Regions from separate parts of the Saccharothrix xinjiangensis genome, predicted to be linked through region 2. Evidence: riboswitches for the same ligand, from Rfam matches in the RefSeq annotation. Region 2 holds a riboswitch; each other region holds the start of a gene.
What was found. Region 2 has a riboswitch for glycine ahead of gcvT (glycine cleavage system aminomethyltransferase GcvT). Riboswitches for the same ligand answer to the same signal wherever they lie in the genome.
Positions count from the first base shown of each region.

Region 1: linked by a shared signal. The riboswitch ahead of gcvH (glycine cleavage system protein GcvH) and the one ahead of gcvT (glycine cleavage system aminomethyltransferase GcvT) in region 2 are both predicted to bind glycine.
Region 3: linked by a shared signal. The riboswitch ahead of gcvP (aminomethyl-transferring glycine dehydrogenase) and the one ahead of gcvT (glycine cleavage system aminomethyltransferase GcvT) in region 2 are both predicted to bind glycine.

Region 1 covers NZ_BAAAKE010000021.1:78,178-85,763, forward strand. Annotated here, with positions in the region: gene ABD223_RS31100 (ABC transporter ATP-binding protein) at 1-144, opposite strand, end outside; gene ABD223_RS31105 (hypothetical protein) at 194-697, opposite strand; gene ABD223_RS31110 (hypothetical protein) at 694-876, opposite strand; gene ald (alanine dehydrogenase) at 1,239-2,345, opposite strand; glycine riboswitch at 2,543-2,637, shown strand; gene gcvH (glycine cleavage system protein GcvH) at 2,761-3,141, shown strand; gene ABD223_RS31125 (L-serine ammonia-lyase) at 3,144-4,508, shown strand; gene ABD223_RS31130 (hypothetical protein) at 4,709-4,984, shown strand; gene ABD223_RS31135 (glutathione peroxidase) at 5,046-5,534, opposite strand; gene ABD223_RS31140 (hypothetical protein) at 5,531-6,235, opposite strand; gene ABD223_RS31145 (SSI family serine proteinase inhibitor) at 6,742-7,095, opposite strand; gene ABD223_RS31150 (Gfo/Idh/MocA family oxidoreductase) at 7,280-7,586, opposite strand, start outside.
Region 2 covers NZ_BAAAKE010000002.1:141,243-148,828, forward strand. Annotated here, with positions in the region: gene ABD223_RS05960 (S9 family peptidase) at 1-126, opposite strand, end outside; gene ABD223_RS05965 (DUF899 domain-containing protein) at 262-1,020, opposite strand; gene ABD223_RS05970 (ArsR/SmtB family transcription factor) at 1,087-1,425, opposite strand; gene ABD223_RS05975 (SRPBCC domain-containing protein) at 1,412-1,843, opposite strand; gene ABD223_RS05980 (COG4315 family predicted lipoprotein) at 2,007-2,702, shown strand; gene glyA (serine hydroxymethyltransferase) at 3,259-4,524, opposite strand; gene gcvT (glycine cleavage system aminomethyltransferase GcvT) at 4,544-5,644, opposite strand; glycine riboswitch at 5,756-5,845, opposite strand; glycine riboswitch at 5,847-5,938, opposite strand; gene ABD223_RS05995 (DUF3817 domain-containing protein) at 6,001-6,303, opposite strand; gene ABD223_RS06000 (hypothetical protein) at 6,319-6,690, opposite strand; gene ABD223_RS06005 (helix-turn-helix transcriptional regulator) at 6,951-7,436, opposite strand.
Region 3 covers NZ_BAAAKE010000023.1:98,821-106,406, reverse strand. Annotated here, with positions in the region: gene ABD223_RS32755 (helix-turn-helix transcriptional regulator) at 1-729, opposite strand, end outside; gene ABD223_RS32750 (DUF3224 domain-containing protein) at 782-1,063, shown strand; gene gcvP (aminomethyl-transferring glycine dehydrogenase) at 1,269-4,157, opposite strand; glycine riboswitch at 4,312-4,401, opposite strand; gene ABD223_RS32740 (MerR family transcriptional regulator) at 4,661-5,236, opposite strand; gene ABD223_RS32735 (bifunctional nuclease family protein) at 5,999-6,472, opposite strand; gene ftsR (transcriptional regulator FtsR) at 6,619-7,278, opposite strand; gene garA (glycogen accumulation regulator GarA) at 7,292-7,586, opposite strand, start outside.

The sequences.
Region 1 (7,586 bases), on a different contig from region 2:
CGTCGTCTTGCCCGCGCCGTTGGGTCCGAGGAAGCCGGTCACGGAACCGGGTTCCACCGTGAAGCTGAGATTCTGCACCGCCGCGACCGGACCGAACTGCTTGGTCAAGCCCTGCACCACGATGCGGCCACTGCCGTCGTGCACGCGTCCCTCCCGGATTGCTCCTACCGGGCGTCATCCTGCCTTAGCGGGATCACTCGGGGAGGGCATGTCGTGGTTTCGACACCACCACGGGCAGTTCCGCGGTGGCCTCGGGGTCCCCCGACGGATTCCCCGGCGGACCACCGGGCAGCCCGCCGAACAGGTCACCGGGCAGGCCGCCCACCACGCCGCCCGCCGGACCGCCGGGCGCGGTCCCCGGCACCTCCTCCGCGCGGTGCGCCGCGCGGTGCGCCGACCGCCGCGCGCGCCGCCGCTCCCGGTGCGTGGAGCCCTCGCCGATGAGGTGCTGGTGCGCCATCGTCCACACCTGGCACGGCCACCTCTTGTTCCGCAGCACGCCGGGGCACGCCCGGCAGCGGCCGTCCGGACCCTGCTGGTGCACGGTCAGCAGCAGCCGCCAGCCGTCGGCCAGGCGGTGGATCTCGGCGCGCGCGAGCGGCACCAGCGAGTCGGCCTCACCGCGCTCGGCGGCCTCGTCGAGCAGCGCCAACCGGCGCAGCACCGCGGCCCGCAGGGCTTCGTCCAAGACGCTCACATCCTGTCCGCGGCCTGGTCGAGCAGGCGGTGCAGTCGGCGGGTTTGGGTGACGGACATCACAGCCGATTCGCCGGGCGGGGAGACCAGGAGCACCCGGTCGTCCTCGACGATCACGGTCATCGACCGGTCCCGCCCGAACGGGTCGTGGCAGTCGATCCAGTCCTGTGGTTGAGCCATCGGCACTCCGATCGGAGGTGGCGCGGCGCCTCGCCGCGCGAGCGGACGACCCCGCTGCGTAGCGACGCGGGTTCCCAGACCTGTCCATCGGCCGACGAGCCGCCGTGACTTACCCGTTACCGTCTAGATTCACTCGTTCGCTTGAACCACGTGCACGCACCGTGGTTCAGGTGGCGGGTGGTGTGGGCCGGACCGGTGGGCCCGCTGGGCAGGGCCCCCGAACTCCGGCTAGGATTGGCAGCGCGGCCCGCTCCCAGTGACCCCCAGGCTGGTTGAGCGGGCCGCCTCTCACGTCGAGGGCCCCGCTCACGGTAGGTGAGCGGGGCCCTCTCTTCTCCCGGATCAGCTCGTGGGCTCCCGGATCAGATCTCGACCGCGGTGTGCTCCAGGTCGTGGGCCTCGGCGACCGGCCGGTTGGTCAGCGCGCCCTCGTGCGCGTTCAGGCCCAGGGCCAGCGACGCGTCCGCGCGCAGCGCCTCCCTCCAGCCCCGGTCGGCCAGCGCCACGGCGTGCGGCAGGGTCACGTTGGTCAGCGCGTAGGTCGACGTGCGCGGCACCGCGCCGGGCATGTTGGCCACGCAGTAGAAGACCGAGTCGTGGACCTGGTAGGTCGGGTCGGCGTGCGTGGTGGGCCGCGAGTCGGCGAAGCAGCCGCCCTGGTCGATCGCGATGTCCACCAGCACCGAGCCGGGCTTCATCTGCGCCACCAGCTCGTTGGACACCAGCTTCGGGGCCTTGGCGCCGGGCACCAGCACCGCGCCGATCACCAGGTCGGCCTCGCGCACGGCCTGCTCGACCGCGTACCGGGTGGACGTGACGGTGCGCAGCCGGCCCTGGAACAGGGCGTCGACGTGCCGCAGCCGGTCGACGTTGGTGTCCAGGATCTCGACGTCCGCGCCCATGCCCGCGGCGATGGTGGCCGCGTTCAGGCCCGCCACGCCGCCGCCGATGACGACCACGCGCGCCGGGTGCACGCCGGGCACGCCGCCGGGCAGCACGCCCCGGCCGCCGGAGGGCTTCATCAGCGCGAACGCGCCCACCTGCGGCGCGAGCCTGCCCGCGACCTCGGACATCGGGGCGAGCAGCGGCAGCGCGCCGTTCGGGCTCTGCACGGTCTCGTAGGCGATGGCGGTGGTGCGGGACGCCAGCAGCGCCTCGGTCAGCGGCCGGTCGGCGGCCAGGTGCAGGTAGGTGAACAGGACCTGGCCCTCGCGCAGCCGGGGGTGCTCCTCGGCCACCGGCTCCTTGACCTTGAGCACCAGCTCGCCCTCGGTCCACACGTCGTCCGCGCTCGCCAGCACCTTGGCGCCGGCGGCGAGGTACTCCTCGTCCGTGATGGCCGAACCGAGCCCGGCGCCCGCCTCCACGTAGACGTCGTGGCCGCGCGTGGTCAGCTCGTGGGCGCCCGCCGGGGTCAGCGCGACGCGGTACTCGTGGTTCTTGATCTCGCGGGGAACTGCGATCCGCACGGTGGGCTCCTTCGGCCGTCGTTGCACCAAAGGTCGGTTACCCGGTTCGCGGTGTCATCGTGCTCCCGGCACGAACGGCCGGGGGCCCGGTTGTGCCGGCAGGACAAGTCGACCGGCGCGTTGACACCCGTCCCACCCGCCACCTAGCGTGCGGGCAAGTCAACTGAACATCGGCCGCGGCGTCGCGCAGAGACGCCGGAACCCGCGCGGGAGAGACCCCGGGCACCGTCCCGGGGCGCCGAAGGAGCAAGCACCCCGCACACTCTCAGGCAGCGAGAACCGCTCGGGTGAGGCGACTCTGGAAAGCGTGCTCCACAGCGCGCACCCACGGTGCAAGCCGCAGCTTCGTGCGGCGAAGCTCTCAGGTCCCAGGACAGAGTGGGGGAACCAGGACCACCACCCAGGGAGCGCTGTCGTGACCTTTCCGGAGAAGCTGCTGTACACGCCCGAGCACGAGTGGGTCGACTGGGCGCCGGGCGCCCAGGACCCCGTGGCGATCGGCATCACCTCGTACGCGGCCGAGTCGCTGGGCGACATCGTGTTCGTCGACCTGCCCAAGGCGGGCACCCGCGTGACGTCCGGCGAGGTGTGCGGCGAGCTGGAGTCCACCAAGTCGGTCAGCGAGCTGTTCGCGCCGGTCACCGGCGAGGTCGTCGAGGTCAACCCGGCCGTGGTCACCGACCCGTCGCTGATCAACAACGACCCGTACGGGCGCGGCTGGCTGTTCAAGGTGGCGGTCGAGGAGGCCACCGGGCTGCTGACCGCGGCGAAGTACGCGGAACTGACCGAGGCCTGATCGTGGCCATCAGCGTGTTCGACCTGTTCTCCGTCGGCATCGGCCCGTCCAGCTCGCACACGGTCGGCCCGATGCGCGCGGCGACGATGTTCGCGGCCAGGCTGCGGCCCGCGCTCGCGTCCGTGAACCGGGTGCGGGTGGAGCTGTTCGGTTCGCTCGGCGCGACCGGCCACGGCCACGGCAGCCCGAAGGCGGTGCTCCTCGGGCTGGAGGGGCACCGGCCGGAGGAGGTCGACCCGGCGGCGGCCGAGGCCCGGGTCGCGGAGATCCGCGCGTCCGGCAGGCTCCGGCTGGGCGGTGCGCGGGAGATCGCCTTCACCGAGGACGACGACCTGGTCATGCACCGGCGCAAGTCGCTGCCGCTGCACCCCAACGGCATGAGCTTCACCGCTCACGCCGGGTCGGAGGTCGTCGACTCGGCGGTGTACTACTCGGTCGGCGGCGGTTTCGTGGTCGACGAGACGGCCGCCGGCGCCGACCGGATCAAGGCGGACCGGACGGCGCTGGCGCACCCGTTCAAGTCCGGCGACGAGCTGCTGGCGCGGACCCGCGAGACCGGGCTGCCGATCAGCGGGGTGATGCTGGCCAACGAGCTGTCGTGGCGCGACGAGACCGAGGTCCGGGGCGGCCTGCTGCACATCTGGCGGGTCATGCAGGACTGCGTCGAGAGGGGCTGCACCGAGACCGGCGTCCTCCCCGGGGGCTTGAAGGTCCGGCGGCGGGCCGCGGAGATGCGGCAACTGCTGGCGGCCGAGCACTACGCCACCGACCCCCTGCGGGTGATGGACTGGGTGACGCTGTTCGCGCTGGCGGTGAACGAGGAGAACGCCGCGGGCGGCCGGGTGGTGACGGCCCCGACCAACGGGGCGGCCGGCATCGTGCCCGCGGTGCTGCACTACTACGCGAGGTTCGTGCCGGGCGCCTCGGACGACGGCGTGGTGCGGTTCCTGCTGACCGCGGGCGCCATCGGCGTGCTGTTCAAGGAGAACGCGTCGATCTCGGGCGCCGAGGTGGGCTGCCAGGGCGAGGTGGGCTCGGCCTGCTCGATGGCGGCCGGCGGGCTGGCCGAGGTGCTGGGCGGCACGCCGGAGCAGGTCGAGAACGCGGCCGAGATCGCGATGGAGCACAACCTCGGGCTGACCTGCGACCCGATCGGCGGGCTGGTGCAGATCCCGTGCATCGAGCGGAACGCGCTGGCGTCGATCAAGGCGATCACGGCGGCGCGGATGGCGCTGCGGGGGGACGGGTCGCACTTCGTGTCGCTGGACAAGGTCATCAAGACCATGCGGGAGACCGGCCGGGACATGAAGGACAAGTACAAGGAGACGGCCCGGGGCGGGCTGGCGGTGAACGTGATCGAGTGCTGACGGTCGCGGTGACACCCGGCCCCGCGTTGGCGCGTGGGCCGGGTGTGGCCTGTTGCAGTGGCGCACCACGGGTGCCCGGGAGGTCGGTGTCACACTCGGGGGATGAGCGTTGAGCCGTGTCCTGCCGGGGAGGGCGGCGTGCACGTGCCGTCCCCGGCGCCGGGTCGTGACCGCTGCCAGCTGTGCGGACGGGACCTGAGGTGAAGGCCGTCCAGTTGCCGCGGGATGCGCGTGGCCAGCGGTTGTGCCGCCACGAGTACGCCGGGGGCTGCACGTGGTGGTGCAGCTACCGGCGCGGCGTGGTGTGCGTCGGGCCGGCGGTCGGGTTGCTGGCCGCGGCCTGCGTGATGCTGTGGCTGTGGGGCGACGAGGCGGGGCGGCAGCGGGCGGTCGAGGCGGCGGTCGGGATGCTGCTGGTGGCGGGGGCGGGTGCAGCGGCGGTGCTGGTCGCCGAACGCGCCAGTGACCGCATCTGAACCTCGGTCGCGTCCGGCGTGCCGGACGCGCGTCCTCCACCGCGCCGCACCGCTCCGTCGACTAGCGCGGCAGCGCCGACTCGACCGCCGCCACCACCTCGTCCGCCTCCGGGTCGGTGGTCGGGCGGAAGCGGGCGATCACCGAACCGGTCGGGGACAGCACGAACTTCTCGAAGTTCCACTGCACGTCACCGGCCGCGCCGGAGCCGTCCGGCACGGCGGTCAGCTCCTCGTACACCGGGTGCCGGTCCGGGCCGTTCACGTCGACCTTCTCGAACAGCGGGAACGTCACCCCGTACGTGGTCGAGCAGAACGTGGCGATCTCCTCCGCCGTGCCCGGCTCCTGGCCCGCGAACTGGTTGCACGGGAAACCGACCACCGAGAAACCGCGCTCCGCGTACCTCTCGTGCAGGCGCTCCAGGCCCTTGTACTGCGGCGTCAGGCCGCACCGCGACGCGACGTTGACCACCAGCAGCGCCTTGCCGGCCAGCGAACCCAGGCTGGACGCCTCGCCGGACAGGGTGTGGACCGGGATGTCGTGGATGCTCATGCCCGAAGGCTAGATCCCACCCGGACCGCGGGCCTGCGCAGGCCGACCGCCCCGCCCAGGACCAGCACCAGCCCCGGCAGCGCCAGTGGGCCGGCCAGCGCCCACGCCGAGCCGGCCTCGACGGGCGCGGCCGCCGCCGACAGGCACAGCGCCACCGCGAACGCCGCCACGGTGGTCCGCAGGGCGTTGTCGGGCACCGCGTCCGCCAGCGCGAACAGGCCGACGCCGAGGGCGATCAGCGGGCCGACCGCCGGGTGCGACGCCACGAGCACGGCCGCGCCGAGCAGCGCCACGACCAGCGTCGGGTACAGCACCCCGCGCCGCCACAGCGCGGCCGCCGCGGCCAGCAGGATCACGCCCGTGCCGGTGCCCGTCCACCAGCGCGGCAGGTCGTGCAGGGCGGTGCTCGCCGGCAGGGCCGCCCAGCCGACACCGGCCGCGGCCAGGTAGGCGCCCGCGGGTGTCGCGTACCCGAGGCCCCGCGCCACCACCCACGCGCCCACCAGGAGCACGGCCACCCAGTAGAGGCCGACCGCGGTCGGGTGGCGCAGGTCCGGGAGGTTCACCGCCTGCGAGAGGACGTCGCCGCCGCGCCGCCCCGACCCGCCCGGCCGGTACAGCGGCAGCACCAGCAGCGTCGCCACCCCGAAGAACAGCAGCGGCGCCGCCCACGCCCGCCGCGCCACGTCCGCTTCCCCCATCGGACCAGGTTGGCAGCGGTCCGCGACCAGCGTCAACCGCTCGGCCGGCACACCGCCACCACCACCCGCGGGCCGAGCAGGCGCGCCGGCGCGGTGCGGACCAGTCCGACGCGCAGGCCGAACACCAACCGCGTGCCCGGTGGCCAGTGCCGGGAACGTCACCGGAACGCCGACCGCGCAGAGCCGGAGGTCACCCATCGTCATCCCCCGGGCGACTGGGCCGGAGGATGGATCGGACCTGCTGAGACGGTGCGCCGGTGGGGGAGAGGTCCGATCACTCGGGTGGAGCAGGCGACCCGCCGCTGCGTGATCCCCGGCGGGGACGGGACGCGCCGGCGCGGTTTCACCGATGTGAACTTCGTTGACGCTGGTGTGACCGACTCCCTAACGTCAACGGCGAGAGGTCCGAGGACCTCGTCAACCCGAGGAGGGGGCCACGACTTCGGCGGCGGTGTCGTGGCCCCCTTCCCGGGCGTGTGGGCCGGTGGTCGCGGGGACTGCGGTGGTCAGAAGTCGAAGACCGGGCCCGTGTGCGAGCGCATCACGCAGGCGTTCGGGAACTCCGCCTCGAACGTGCGCTTCTCGCCGCGCCACTTGCCGATGGCCTTGACCCGCACGGGGGCGTACTCCAGCGTGCAGGCCCCGTCGCCGGGGACCAGGCCGGCGACGTCACCGTCCACTTCGGACAGGATGGAGCAGGTCTCGTCCGCCCTGGGGTGCAGGCCGCCGTTCGGCTCGCAGACGAGGTTCACGATCTGGAGGGTGCCGTCACGCGTCGAGCTGAGCATGAAGTTCGACTCCGGGACGGTGAAACCGGGTACCAGTGCGGCGATCGCCGCGAGGACGGGAAGTGGTGCCATGTGCCCACGATGGGCCTCTCGCACCGCCTCCTCCAGTTATCTCACCGAAAAGTGTGGTTCCGCTCAAGGTTCACGCCAGTCGGGCCGATAGTCCCGTTACCTGCGAGTAGGTGAGTGCGCCCTCGTCGCGCCGGGAACACGCGGCCCCGAGACCGCCACGACCGGGGACCGCCACGACCGGGAGTCAGTCGGCGAGCCGGACGACCGCGCCCGTCCGCGCCGACTCGAACGCCGCCTCCACGACCTCCAGCCCGGCCACCGCGTCCGCGCCGGGCACCGGGGCCCGACCGGCCGCGACGGCCGCGTAGAAGTCCTGGTACGCGCCGGGCTCGGTGCGCACCGGCGCGTCGCCCAGCAGGCCCCAGCGCTCCCGGTCGTCCTCGCCCCAGCCGGGTCCGCCGGGCGTCGCGCCCGCCTTCAGCGCCTCCTCCTGCGGGTCCATGCCGGACTTCACGAACGCCGACCGGTCGCCCAGCACCCGGAACCGGGGC
Region 2 (7,586 bases):
GGCCGCGGCGGTGCGCAGGAAGTACACCTTGGCGCCGTCGGGTGCGACGGTGAAGGTCCGCGGTGCGCCGAGGGTGAACCGCTGGGTGCGCGCTTGTTGGCGCGGGAAGGAGATCTCGTTGCCCACTCGCACACCTTATGGCCTCGACCTCGCGGCGACCGACCGCCGAACGCGCCGGCCGCCGCGGGGGTGTTGACGGGCTGTGGGTGGGCAGGGTGGGCAGGGTGGGTGGGGTGGGCTGTTGGGCGGGTCGTTGAGCGCTCAGGCGCTACAACCGCACGCCTGCTCGGTCGGCGGGGGCGCGGGTCGGGTGCTCCCGGACTCGGCGACCTTCGCCAGCCACTCCGGGGCCTGCTCGGCGTCGTACCCGTCGTGCCAGTTCCACCACTGGTAAGGCGGTTCCTGTGGGTACCCCTCGGGCGAGTCCTCCCACTCCTCCTGCCGCCCGAGGGCGGTCAGGTCGAGGTAGTTCCAGGTGCCGCCCATCTGCTCGTCGCCGCGGTGGTTGACGAAGTAGGTGCGGAACACGCGGTCGCCTTCGCGGATGAACGCGTTGGTGCCGTGCCACTCGTCCACGCCGAAGTCGACGTCGAAGCCGTCGGTGATCGTGTGCCAGGGCATCGTCCAGCCCATGCGCTCCTTCACCCGCGCGATGTCGGCCTGCGGGGCGCGCGAGGCGAAGACGAGGGTGGTGTTCCGGGCGTTGAGGTGGGCGACGTGGGCCACCTGGTCGGCCACGATGGAGCAGCCGCGGCAGGCGTGGTCGGGCCAGCCGAACACGCCCGGTTCGAAGAACGCGCGGTAGACGATCAGCTGGCGGCGGCCCTCGAACAGGTCGAGCAGGGACCTGGGGCCCTCCGCCGTGTCGAACGAGTAGTCCGCCTCCACCGCCAGCCACGGCATGCGCCGGCGCTCGGCGGCCAGCGCGTCGCGGGCGCGGGTGAGTTCCTTCTCCTTCACCAGGAGGGCCAGGCGCGCCGCTTCCCACTCGGTCTGGGGGACGATCGGTGGTGTCTTCACCGTGTGCTCGCTTTCGGGTTCAAGGGTTGCGGTCGAGGGGTTGGGTTGGAGGGGTTCCGTTCCGGTTCAGGCGTTCCGGTCCAGGTGGTCCTTCAGCGCGCCGAGTGGGCCGTCCCAGTCGCGGGCCAGTGCGGCGAGGAACCGCTGGGCGACCCGCATCGGCGCGGAGCGCAGCCGGTAGCGCACCCGGCGCCGCTCCCCCGGCTCGGCCGTCACGAGGCCGGCCTCGGTCAGCAGGGCCAGGTGCTTGGCGATGGCCTGCCGCGTGATCGGCAGGCGGGCGGCCAGGTCCGTGGCGGTGGAGGGGCCGACCTCGGCCAGCGCGGCCAGGACCGCCCGCCGGCTCGGGTCGGCCAGTGCGGTGAAGACCTGTTCGGCGATCGCCTCGTCGTCAGGCCGCGTCAAGGTGGGCCGCCAGGTCGGCCAACTCGTTCTTCCAGCCCTGGACGTGGGCGTCGTGGGCCTTGCGGCCGGCGTCCTCCGGCAGCCGGGCGAAGCCGGTCTCGACCGCGACCAGCCGCGTGCCGCCGTCGACGGGTTCGAGGGTGAACTCGACGTAGGTGCGGTGCCGTTCGTCCTCCGGGAGCCCGTCGACCGGCCAGGTGAACCCGAACACCGACGGTTCCTCGACCCGCTCCACGCGCAGGTCGACCGCGTGGCCGCCCTCCCACGACAGCCGGATCACCCCGCCCACGCTCAGGTCCACCGTCGCCTCGTTGCCGAACCAGGAGCCCAGGCCCTCGGCGGTGGTCAGCGCGTCCCACACCGCGCGCGGCGGGTGGGCGAGTTCGAGGGTGCGTTCGATGCGATCGGGAAAGCCCACGACGTCCTCCAAGTTGCAACCGTTCGGTTGCTAGAAAGTATGGCAACCAGGAAGTTGCGTCAATGGAAGAGGCCCACCCCTGACTTCGCCGGGAGCTGAACCGTTGCCGTGACAGGGCCGTAATCGTCGGTGGAGCGATCGACGGACCGAGGAGGAGTTGAGTGTGATCCAACGAAACCGCGTCGCCATCGCCGTCGCGGCCGGCCTGGTGGCCGTGCTCGCGCTGGTCGTGTGGACGTCCAACACCACCGTGCTGCGGGGCACCACCGTGGCCCAGACCGAGCAGGTGGACGCCGGGGCGCAGGAGTACGAGGCGCCGCTGGCGCCCGCGACCAGCGAGGAAGCCGCCCCGGGCGAGGGGGATGCGGCCGGTGATTCGGCCGGGGACGCGGCTGGGGATGCTGCCGGGGAGGGCGCGGGTGAGGAGGCCTCCGCGCCGGAGGCGCAGGCTGCGCCCGCCGGTCCGCAGATCACCCTGGTCGGCAAGAGCGTCCCCCGCATGGGTGACGTCGTGCAGGACGGCGACGGGCGCACGCTGTACCGGTTCGACAAGGACACGGCCAAGCCGGCGAAGTCCAACTGCGAGGGTCAGTGCGCGGTCACCTGGCCGCCGCTGCTGTCCAACGGCGGCGAACCCGCGTTGCGGGGCGTCGACCCGGCGCTGGTGTCGACGGTCAAGCGCGCCGACGGTTCCGAGCAGGTCACCCTGGACGGTTGGCCGCTCTACACCTACGCCAAGGACGAGGCCCCGGGTCAGTGGAAGGGGCAGGGCGTCGGTGGCACGTGGTTCGTGGTGCAGCCCAACGGGAAGCGGAACGTCGAGTGCCTGCCGCCCGGGGTGACCGCGCCGGCCGCGTGAAGTCCACCGTGGAGCGCCCTGATCCCCCGGCTGGGGTTGGCCGGGGGATCAGGGCGTTGCGCGGCGGTCGTGGTGGGGCGGGGTTGGCGTGGTTGGCCGGGGTTGGCCGGGGTTGGCGGGGTTCACGGGCGGTCGCTCGCCGCTGGGCAGGCCTCCGGGGGAGGGGCGGGACGCTCGTCCTCTCCCGTATGGCCTGCCGGAGGCAACCACCCTTGTCAAGGGGTCCGCGAAGGGCGTGCGGACCCCTTGACAAGCGCGGTAGGGCTGCGCCCAGGCCATACGGGAGAGGACGAGCGCGGCACCGCTCTGACGCTGCGCGTCAACCCGAGAGTCCGCGTGTCCTCCAGTCGGACATCGCGTGTCGTCCAGTCAGGCATCGCGAGTCGTCCGGTGGGACATCGCGAGTCGTACGTTCAGGACGCGCGAGTCGGACGTTCAGGTCCACCGTGTCGAACGTTCGGGACCGGTGAGTTCTACGTTCAGGGGTGTGCCCTTCGGTTGTCCCGCAGGCGGGTGGTGCGGGACGACCGAAGGGCGGGCTACTTCGTGCCGTGCTTCACAGGGTCGGGTACAGCGGGTGCTTGGCTGCCAGCACGTCGACCCGCGCGCGCAGTTCCGCCAGGTCCGGTGACGGCTGGAGGGCGGCTGCGATGATGTCGGCCACCTCGGTGAAGTCCGCTGCGCCGAAGCCTCGCGTGGCCAGGGCCGGGGTGCCGATGCGCAGGCCGGAGGTGACCATCGGGGGGCGGGGGTCGTTCGGCACCGCGTTGCGGTTGACCGTGATGCCGACCTCGTGCAGGCGGTCCTCGGCCTGCTTGCCGTCCAGTTCGGACGCCACCAGGTCGACCAGCACGAGGTGGACGTCGGTGCCGCCGGTGAGGACCTTCACGCCTGCGGCGGTCGCGTCGGGCTGTGACAGGCGGTCGGCGAGGATCTTGGCGCCCTCGACCGTGCGGCGCTGGCGGTCGGCGAACTCCGGGGACGCGGCGTGCTTGAAGGCCACCGCCTTGCCCGCGATCACGTGTTCCAGCGGGCCGCCCTGCTGGCCGGGGAACACCGCCGAGTTGATCTTCTTGGCCAGGTCCGGCTCGTTGGTCAGGATGACCCCGCCGCGCGGGCCGCCCAGCGTCTTGTGCGTGGTGGTGGTCACCACGTGCGCGTGCGGCACCGGGCTGGGGTGCAGGTCCGCCGCCACCAGGCCGGCGAAGTGCGCCATGTCCACCATCAGGTAGGCCTCGACCGAGTCGGCGATGCGGCGGAACTCGGCGAAGTCCAGCTGGCGCGGGTAGGCCGACCAGCCGGCCACGATGAGCTTGGGCCGGTGCTCCTGGGCGAGCCGCTCGACCTCGGCCATGTCGACCCGGCCGTCGGTGTCCGACACGTGGTAGGGCACCACGTTGTAGAGCTTGCCGGAGAAGTTGATCCTCATGCCGTGCGTCAGGTGGCCGCCGTGCGCCAGGTCCAGGCCCAGGATCGTGTCGCCGGGCTGGAGCAGGGCGAACATGGCGCACGCGTTGGCCTGCGCGCCCGAGTGCGGCTGCACGTTGGCGAAGCCCGCGCCGAACAGCGCCTTGACCCGCTCGATGGCCAGCCGCTCGATCACGTCGACGTTCTCGCAGCCGCCGTAGTAGCGGCGGCCCGGGTAGCCCTCGGCGTACTTGTTGGTCAGCACCGAGCCCTGCGCCTGGAGCACCGACACCGGCGTGAAGTTCTCGGAGGCGATCATCTCCAGCGTGCTCTGCTGCCGGTGCAGCTCGGCGGCGACCGCGTTCGCGACCTCCGGGTCGAACTCCGCGAGGGAGGTGTTGAAGTGCTCGGACATGTGGATCTCTCTCCTGGGGTCAGCTGGTTCGCTTGTAGAACGGCAGGGCGACGACTTCCACCGGCTCGTGCTTGCCCCGGACGTCGACGAACAGCGACGTGCCCGGCCGGGTGTGGTCGACGGCCACGTAGGCCATGGCCACCGAGTAGCCCAGCGTCGGCGACAGGGCGCCGCTGGTGACCTCGCCGATCGGGTCGCCCGCCGCGTCCAGCACCGGGTACCCGTGCCGCGGCGCGCGGCGCGAGGTGGTCTTCAGGCCGACCAGGGTGGTGTCCACGCCCCGCTCGGCGACGGCGGCCAGCGCGTCGCGGCCGACGAAGTCGCCCGGCTTGTCGAGCTTGACCACCCGGCCCAGGTTCGCGTGGAACGGCGTGCGCTCGCGGCCCAGCTCGTTGCCGTACAGCGGCATGCCCGCCTCCAGGCGCAGCGTGTCGCGGCAGCCGAGGCCGGCGGGCTTCAGGTCGTGCGGCGCGCCGGCCTCCAGCAGCGCCCGCCACACGTGGGGCGCGTCGGCCGGTGCGGTGAACAGCTCGAAGCCGTCCTCGCCGGTGTAGCCGGTGCGGGCCAGCAGCACGGGCTTGCCCGCCACCTCGGTCGGGTAGGAGGCGTAGTACTTGACCGTCGACAGGTCGGTGGGCGTGAGGCCTTCGAGGATCGCCGTGGAGCTCGGGCCCTGGACGGCGAGCAGCGCGTAGTCGGTCGAGCGGTCCTCGACGGTGGTGTCGAAGCCCTCGGCCCGCGCCACCAGCGCCTCGTGCACCACGGCCGCGTTGGAGGCGTTCGCCACGACCAGGTACTCCTGGTCACCCAGCCGGTAGACGATCAGGTCGTCGACCACGCCGCCGTCGGCCTCGCAGATCATGGTGTAGCGGGCGCGGCCGACGCCGATCGCGGAGGCGTGCCCGACCAGGGCGCGGTCCAGCGCGGCGCCCGCCTCCGGCCCGGTGAGCACGATCTCACCCATGTGGGTCAGGTCGAACAGGCCCGCCGACGTCCGCACCGCGCGGTGCTCGGCCAGCTCGCTGTCGTAGCGCAGCGGCATCCGCCAGCCCGCGAAGTCGGTGAACATGGCGCCCAGCGCCTCGTGCTCGGCGTGCAGGGGCGTGCGGCGGCTTTCCATCAGGCGCGGTCCTCCGGGGGTGCGGACATGCCGGTAGCGCCGACCGGTCGGGTCGGCGGGCACGTGTGGGAGATGACACGGTCCATCGGAGACTCCTCGTCTGAGTGAGCCTCCCCCTCTGTCATGAGCCTGAGAGCTTCGCCGCTGGTGAGCGGCTTGCACCGTGGGCGAGGCGCACCGGGCGCCTGCTTTCCAGAGTTGCCTTCATCGGCGGTAGCTGTGCCTGAGAGATTCCGGGGAGGGGTTGCTCCTTCGGCGCCCCAGCTCACCTGGGGACTCTCCCGCGCGACGTCGACGGCCGTGTTCAGTTGGTACCGCCAGACGCTAGGCGGGCCCGGCGGCCCGGTCAACCCTGGTCACAGGGCCTTGCCGGTCCGGAGGCTCTCCACGACCCTGCGCTCGGCGTAGAACGACACGAACGGGATCGTGCCGGCGAGCAGCACCAGGGCCGTGGCCTTGATCGACCAGCGGGCCTTGAGCGCCAGGTCGACGGTCAGCACCAGGTAGATCGCGTAGAGGAAGCCGTGCACCGGGCCGACGATCCGCATCATGGTCTCGCTGTCGCCCACGTACTTGGCGAACATGGCGGCCACGAGCAGCAGCAGGCCGACACCGACCACGTAAGCCATGAACCGGAACCTGGTCAACGCGCCGTTCATCGCCCTACCTTCGCTTCACCGCTGGTCCCGCGCGTGCAACTCGGCGAGCATGCGGTTGTAGGCCGCCAGCTCGTCGTCCTCGTCGTCGTGCGCTCTCCTGACGGGCTCAACCGTAACGACCCGGCCGGCCGGGTCGCCCACCGGCTCCTCGGCCGGGTTGGCGGCCTCCGCCTTGCGCTGGGCGTCCAGCTTGCGGATGCGCCACACCATGAAGGCGGGGAAGAGGCCGAACAGGGGCCACTGGAAGACGTAACCGAGGTTCTGGAACGTGCCGCCCGCCTCGGAGAACCGCGCCCACTGCCAGTAGGCGAGGCCGCAGCACACGATGAGGGAGAGCAGGCAGACCAGCGCGATGGCGGTCCGCTTGGGGGTGATGAGGCCCGGCACGAACTCCAGGGTACTTCGCGTGCCGAGCAGGTCGAACGGTCGGGTTTGCCGAGTTCACCCGGTTCACCCGGTTCGGCTCGGTGCGGGTCCGTGCGCCTCTTCCGTGCGCCTCTGTCGGTCGCGGCATCCCTGCCGGTCACGGCGGCGTGCCGGTCACGGCGGTGCGCTCGGGACCCGTGTTGGGCGAGGGCTCCTCCCGCAGGAGCCCACCCCTCGGGCTTGGGCTCCCGACCACAGGAGCCCGCCCCTCTCGTTCCGGACTAGGCCACGCCGTCCCGGCGTTGCCTCTGCAACCTGGCCACGCACCAGGCCGCCGCACTGCCTCGACGCAGGTGCTGGAGCACCGTCATCGGTCCGAGCCGACGACCGAGGTCGGCGGGCGTGAGCCCGGCCGCCCGGTAGTCCAGAGCGCGCTGGTCCAGCGGGCTGATGCCCGCGTCCCACCACTGCTCCGCCTCGGACAGGTCGCCCACCAGCTGCCAGTAGCTGGCGGCGGCCGCGAGCAGGGCCTCGGGCACCTCGGGCGCCCGCTTCCGCATCGCCGCCACGTAGGCGGGGTCAGCGGACTCGACCCGCACCAGGCCACGGGGACCACCACTCGCCCGCTGCACGGGGATGCCGGGGGACGGCGGGGCTTCCGCGAGCCACGCGTCCTTGATCCGGTTCACCTCTTGCAGCTCCGCGTCGTCCGAGCGCTCAGCCGCCCACTGCCGCAGCAGCTCGTCGACTCCGGAGTCCTCGACCATTCTGCCTCCTCATCGGTCGAAGATCAGCCAATGCAGCGCACCGTATTAGCGGGTACCGACAACCGCTAGACCCCGGTTTGTCAAAAACCCTGTTACCAGCGCGTTATAGCCCTCATTCCACCCGTACGGTCCAACGATGGAAGCCCGATG
Region 3 (7,586 bases), on a different contig from region 2:
CGTCAGGCGGACCGTCACGCCCATCGGGTACATGCGCCGCTCGAACCGCTCCGACCAGTCCGCCCAGTAACCGGCCAGGTCGAAGCCGCCGGGCCGGTCGAAGCCCTCGTCCAGCACCGCCGCGTCGAGCACCCGGGACACGCGGTAGGTCCGCAGGTCCTCGCCCGAGCGCACGACCAGGTACCAGAGGCCCGCCTTGAGCACCAACCCCAGCGGCTCGACGGTCCGGGACACCTCGACGTCGTTCCACCGCCGGTACCGGACCCGCACCCGCCGCTGCCGCCACACCGCGTCCGCGACCGCCGCCAGGTGCGGCACCTCCTCGGCGCCCCGGAACCAGCCCGGCGTGTCGAGGTGGAACCTCTCCCGCACCCGGCCCGCCCGCGACCGCAGCTCCGGCGGCAGCGCCGCCAGCACCTTCAGCTGGGCCGCCGCCACCACCGCCCCCAGCCCCAGCTCGGCCGCCGGCCCCGGCATCCCGGCCAGGAAGAGCGAGTCGGCCTCCTCCGTGGTCAGCCCGGTCAACCGCGTCCGGTACCCGTCGAGCAGCCGGTAGCCGCCCGCCGGGCCGCGGTCGGCGTACACCGGCACCCCGGCCCCGCCCAGCGCCTCGACGTCCCGGTAGACGGTCCGGACCGACACCTCCAGCTCGTCCGCCAGCTCCCGGGCCGTCATCCGGCCGCGCGACTGGAGCAGCAGGAGCAGCGACAACAACCGGCCCGCGCGCACGGGTCGGTTCTACCTGACAAGACCTGTCAGGTACAGCCGCCGGGCTGTCCGCATGACCACGCACGCCACCGCCGAGGCCGAGATGACGAGCTGGACCGAGCGCACCCGGGACGGGCGCCGCCACGACGAGGTGACCGGTCCGAAGCAGAGGGCCGGCGCGCCGGCCAGCCGCGAGGGCACGTTCGTCCTCCGGCACGAGGGCGGTTTCCGCGACGGCGTGGCCGACGCGACCGTCACCGTCGTCTCGGCGGGCGGCGGGCCGGCGGGCCTCACCGGTTCGGGGCGCATCACCCGGAACGGCCCCGGCCGCCTCCACCTTGATCACGCGCTCTGAACAGGCACTTCACCCGCTCTGATTGTTCAGCGTTCGCTGTGCACGAGCCAAGTCCTGATCGTGAACAACGTCGAACGGGTAGAACTGACACGTCGGCGCAGGGGGGAGAGGAGCCGACAGCAGGGGGCTCAGGGGCGGGGGGAACGAGGTCTGGTCGTTCCCCCCGCCCCTGAGAGTTCTCCGGGGAGGAGCGGGCCCGGGGGCGTCAGCCGCCGTAGGCCGACACCGGCGGGCAGGAGCAGACCAGGTTCCGGTCGCCCTTCGCGCCGTCGATGCGCCGCACCGGCGGCCACGCCTTGACCGCGGTGACGCCCGCCGGGAACACCGCCACCTCGCGGCTGTACGGGTGGTCCCACTCCGCCGTGACGCAGGCGGCCGTGTGCGGGGCGTTGCGCAGCGGGTTGTCGTCCGCCGGCCACTCCCCCGCGCCGACGCGGTCGATCTCGTGCTTGATCGCGACCATGGCGTCGATGAACCGGTCGATCTCGGCCAGGTCCTCGCTCTCGGTCGGCTCCACCATCAGCGTGCCCGCCACCGGGAACGACATGGTCGGCGCGTGCAGCCCGTAGTCGGCCAGCCGCTTGGCCACGTCGTCCACGGTCACGCCGGTCGCCTTGGTGATCTGCCGCAGGTCGAGGATGCACTCGTGGGCCACGAAGCCGCCCTCGCCGGTGTAGAGCACCGGGAAGTGCTCGTCCAGCCGCCGTGCCACGTAGTTCGCCGCGGCCACCGCGGTCAGGGTCGCCCGGCGCAGGCCGTCGGCGCCCATCATCCGCACGTACGCCCACGAGATCGGCAGGATCGACGCCGAGCCCCACGGCGCGGCGCTGATCGGGCCGACGCCCGTGGCGGGGCCGGCGGCCGGCTGGAGCGGGTGGTTGGGCAGGAACGGCGCCAGGTGCGCCCGCACGCCGATCGGGCCGACGCCCGGGCCGCCGCCGCCGTGCGGGATGCAGAACGTCTTGTGCAGGTTCAGGTGGGACACGTCCGAGCCGAACTTGCCGTACTGCGCCAGGCCGATCAGGGCGTTGAGGTTCGCGCCGTCCACGTACACCTGGCCGCCGGCCTCGTGCACCAGCCCGCACACCTCGCGCACGGTGTCCTCGTACACGCCGTGCGTCGACGGGTAGGTGATCATGATGGCGGCCAGGTCGTCCTGGTGCGCCTCGACCGTCTCGCGCAGGTGCCCCAGGTCGACGTTGCCCTTGTCGTCGCACTTGACCACCACGACCCGCATGCCCGCCATGACCGCGGACGCGGCGTTGGTGCCGTGCGCGCTGGAGGGGATCAGGCACACGTCGCGGTCCGCGTCGCCGTTGGCGCGGTGGTAGGCGCGGATGGCCAGCAGGCCCGCGAACTCGCCCTGGCTGCCCGCGTTGGGCTGGAGCGACACGGCGTCGTAGCCGGTGACCTCGGCCAGCCACCGCTCCAGGTCGCCGATCAGCTCCAGGTACCCGGCGGCGTCCTCGACCGGCGCGAACGGGTGCAGCTCGGCGAACTCCGGCCAGGTGATGGGCTCCATCTCGGCCGTGGCGTTGAGCTTCATCGTGCACGAGCCCAGCGGGATCATGCTGCGGTCCAGCGCCACGTCCTTGTCCGACAGGGACCGCAGGTAGCGCAGCAGCGCGGTCTCCGAGCGGTGGGTGTGGAACACCGGGTGGGTCAGGTACTCGGAGGTGCGGCGCAGGTCGGCGGGGATGCCGTCGGCGGTGTCGGCGTCCAGGCCGTCCACGTCGGCCACGGTGACGCCGAACGCCTGCCACACCCGGTCCAGGTGCTCGCGCGTGGTCGTCTCGTCGCAGGCGATGGACACGACGTCGTCGTCCACGCGCCACAGGTTCACGCCCAGGTCGCGCGCCGCGGCCACGACCTCGGCGGCCCGGCCCTCGACGCGGGCGCGCACGGTGTCGAAGAACTCGCCGTGCACCACCTCCACGCCGGCCTCGCACAGGCCCGCGGCCAGCACCGTCGCCATCCGGTGGGCGCGGGTCGCGATGGCCTTCAGGCCCTCGGGGCCGTGGTAGACGGCGTACATGGAGGCGACCACGGCCAGCAGGACCTGCGCGGTGCAGATGTTGCTGGTCGCCTTCTCGCGGCGGATGTGCTGCTCGCGGGTCTGGAGCGCCAGCCGGTAGGCCGGGTTGCCGTCGGCGTCGACGGACACGCCGACGAGGCGGCCCGGCAGCTGCCGCTCCAGGCCCTGGCGGACGGCCATGTAGCCGGCGTGGGGACCGCCGAAGCCCATCGGCACGCCGAAGCGCTGGGTGGTGCCGACGACCACGTCCGCGCCGATCTCGCCCGGCGGGCGCAGCAGGGTCAGCGCCAGCAGGTCGGCGGCCACGACGGCCTGCGCGCCGGCCCGGTGGATCTCCTCGACGACCGACGCGTGGTCGCGGACCACGCCGGACGCGCCGGGGTAGGACAGCAGCACGCCGAAGAAGTCGCCGCCCAGGCCGAGGCCCTCCAGGCCCTGCGACAGGTCGGCGGTGACGACCTCGATGCCCAGCGGCTCGGCGCGGGTCTCGATGACGGCGAGGGTCTGCGGCAGCGTGTCCGCGTCCACCACGAACTTGTTCGACTTGGCCCGGCCCGCGCGGCGGACCAGCGTCATCGCCTCGGCGGCGGCGGTGGACTCGTCCAGCATGGAGGCGTTGGCCAGCGGCAGGCCGGTCAGGTCGCCGACGACGGTCTGGAAGTTCAGCAGGGCCTCCAGGCGGCCCTGGGAGATCTCCGGCTGGTAGGGCGTGTACGCGGTGTACCACGCGGGGTTCTCCAGCACGTTGCGGCGGATCACCGGCGGCGTGGTGGTGCCGTGGTAGCCGAGGCCGATCATCTGGGTCATCGGGCGGTTGCGGGCCGCCAGGGCGCGCAGCTCGGCCAGGGCCTCGGTCTCGGTGGCGGGCGCGGGCAGGTCCAGCACCAGGTCGCGCTCGCGGATCGCCTCGGGCACGGCGCGCTGGGCCAGCTCCTCCAGGGAGCCGACGCCGATCACGTCGAGGATGCGCGCCAGCTCGGCGGGCCGGGGGCCCACGTGCCGGTCGGCGAAGGGGGTGCCGTGCTCAAGAGCGGCGAGGGGGATGCGGTCCTGCGTCATGGGTGTCGCCTCCGGGGCTACGGGCACACTGCTGCCGTTGCCCTCCCCCTCTGTCTCCTGCCCGTCGCCGGGCGCCTGAGAGCTTCACCCGGTGGTGGCCGGGTTTGCACCGTCGGCGGGGTCTTTTCTTGCCCGACCCGCTTTCCAGAGGCGTCTCACCCGCACGGTCCTTGCGCCTGAGAGGTTCCGGGGAGGATTTGCTCCTTCGGCGCCGAGCGGACTCGGACTCTCCCGCGCGGGATAAAGCGACTGCCCGCGAATCGTACCTGGCAGGGGACGCGCCGGTCCCGCGGGCGCGACGTGGATCTCAATGGCTGGACAACCGGGTTTGACCGGGTTTTCCGGCGGGCACCCCCGAGGTACCCGCCTGTAGCACGCCGTGTTCACGCCGTGGTCGGTGGACCTGTTCGTGCTCCGATTCGGTGCACGGGTTCGGCGTGCGCCCGGTCCGGATCGGTGTTCGGTGTCGGCGCCCGGGATCGGCGGCGCGGGCGTCCGGTGGTTCAGCCGGTGGCGCGGGTGCGGCGACGGCGTGACAGCTCGTCGTTCGGGGCCGGCACGATCTCGGCGCCGTCCGCGCGCTCGGCGGGGAACTCGTGGATGGTGCCGCTGATCTCCCGCATGGCGCCGCTGACCGCGATGCCGAACACGCCCTGGCCGCCCTGGAGCAGGTCCACGACCTCCTCGGGCGAGGTGCACTCGTAGACCGTGGTGCCGTCGCTGAACAACGTGATGCGGGCCAGGTCCTGCACGCCGCGGCGGCGGAGGTGGTCGACCGCGACCCGGATGTTCTGGAGCGAGACGCCGGTGTCCAGGAGCCGCTTGACGACCTTCAGGACGAGGATGTCCTTGAACGAGTACAGCCGTTGGCTGCCGGAGCCGTGTGCGCTCCTTATGGTCGGGCTGACCAGGTCGGTGCGGGCCCAGTAGTCGAGCTGGCGGTAGGTGATGCCCGCGATCTGGCACGCGGCCGGGCCGCGGTACCCCACGAGTTCGTCCGGCAGCGAGGAGTCCGGGAACAGCTCGCCCTGTTCGCCGGAGCCGGAACCGGCCCGGATGATGGGCGCTTCCTCGACCACGCCTGCCTCCCCTCGGTCCGGTCACGACGACCGGCGACCAACGTGAAGCCGCCGCGGCGCTCGAATCACACCGTGGCAATTCACCTGAGCTCGACGGTAAGACCGCCTAGGGGGCAGGTCAACGCGACGCGCGGGACGTGTCTGACCTCAACCTGAGGTAGAGGTTGAGAGAGTCGGCCGTTGTAAGCCATTCGGGTGACGTTTAGTGATCGTTTAGCAGAGAATTGCTGACGTTGTGTAATCCATAAGTGTGACACCGGGGGGTGGCACGCGGGGTTGATCCACAACGCACCGCACACGCCTGCGAGGGGTTCGGAACAGTGGCCGAGCCTCTCGCAGGTGTTACCCGCCCGCCGCGGGTTGAGACTGGGCGGCGGTGGTTTGACGAGGTCCGGGTCCGGGCCGACCGGGGGGTGGCTCGGACCCGCGGCGGGGGCGGCGGTCGAGGTTCGCCCGACCAGTGGGGCGGGGGGGTTGGCGGCGATCGACCCTGCGCGCCCCTGACAGCTCACCGCGGTTGTCCACAGAGCCTGTCCGCACGCGCCACCTGCCACCTGCCACCACTGTCCGCGGACCAGGTTCCGCCTTACCGCCCGCCGCGGTTGTCCACAGATCGCGCCCCGTTTCTTCCGCCTCCACGCGCGAACCGGCAAAATCAAAACAGGGGTCCCCTGGGCAGGGGACCCCTGTTCAAGCATGTCGGGCCTGGTGAACCCGTCAGGCCCATCAGGCCCATCAGGCCCGTCAGGCCTGGTGGGCGACTCAGGTGTCGGCGCCCCGGAAGTCCTCCGGCGACACGGAGTCGAGGAACTCGCGGAACTTCTCGACCTCGTCCTCCTGCTCGTCCGGGATGATCAACCCGGCCTCGGCCAGCACGGACTCCTCCGCGTGGATCGGCACGCCGATCCGCAGCGCCAGCGCCACCGAGTCGCTGGGGCGCGCGGACACCCGCACGTCGCCGTCGAACACCAGCTCCGCGAAGTACGTGCCCTCTTGCAGGTCGGTGATCCGCACCTGCTCCAACTGCCGGCCGAGGGCGCCGATGACGTCCTTGAGCAGGTCGTGGGTCAGCGGCCGGGCGGGTCGCACGCCCTGCTGCTCCAGCGCGATCGCGGTGGCCTCGACTGAACCGATCCAGATCGGCAGGTACCGCTCACCCTCGGTTTCGCGCAGCAACAGGATCGGCTGGTTGGCGGGCAGTTCCACCCGCACACCCACGACGCGCATCTCGCTCATCGGGTCTCGCCTCCCTCAGCGCGCTGAAATCCTGGCGTCCCCGCTGTATGAACGAGGATCCCCCACGTACCCTTTCGACGCTACCCGCCAAGCGGGCCTTGTGCGCAACCGCCCGTCAGGTCCGGGATCACGATGCGGACACTTGTTCACCTCGGCGAAACGCGCTTGCCCGCGCCGTCCCGCAGACCGACCTTGACGAGCAGCGTGTGCAGGGTTACCGAGAGCGCCGCCAGGTCGCGGGCGACCTCGTCGGCCCGCGCCCGGTGCGCCGCCGCGGCGGCCTGCTCGACCAGGGCGACCTCCCGGTCGGCGGCGGCCCGGAACGGGCGCAGGTGCCTGGCCTGGACGCCGTGCTCGGCCATCGCCCGGACCGTCGCGGCGATCTGCACCGCCTCGTGGTCGTAGAACCCGCCCGGACCCGCGGCGACCAGGCCGTGCTGCTCCAGGTCGGCCAGTTCGGCCGACTCGATGCCCGCGCGCGCGAGCAGGTCGTCGCGGGTGATCCGGTGACCGGGGGACGGGCCGAGGTCCACGGCGCGCACGCCCTGGTCGACCGCGTCCAGCTGCTCCTTGATGACCTTCAGCGGCAGGTACCTGTCGCGTTGCGCGGCCAGCACGTACCGCAGGCGCTCGACGTCCGCCGGGGCGAACTGCCGGTACCCCGAGGCCGTGCGCGCCGGGCGGACCAACCCCTCCGATTCCAGGAACCGGATCTTGGAGATGGTGACGTCGGGGAAGTCGGGTCGGAGCTGGGACAGCACCGCCCCGATGCTCAACCCCCCGCGTGGCCGCCCGGCCGCCGTCACCGGAGCCCCACCGTCAGGCTCCCTGGCCCCCGGCGCCCGGACCGGTCAGGAACACCAGGCGGAACTTCCCGATCTGCACCTCGTCGCCGTTGGCCAGCACTGCCTGGTCGACGGGCTCGCGGTTGACGTAGGTGCCGTTGAGGCTGCCCACGTCGATCACCACGAACTCGCCGCCCTCGCGGCGGAACTCGGCGTGCCGGCGCGAGACCGTCACGTCGTCGAGGAAGATGTCGCTGTCGGGGTGCCGGCCGGCGCTGGTCGTGTCGCGGTCAAGCAGGAACCGCGACCCCGCGTTGGGACCGCGCTTG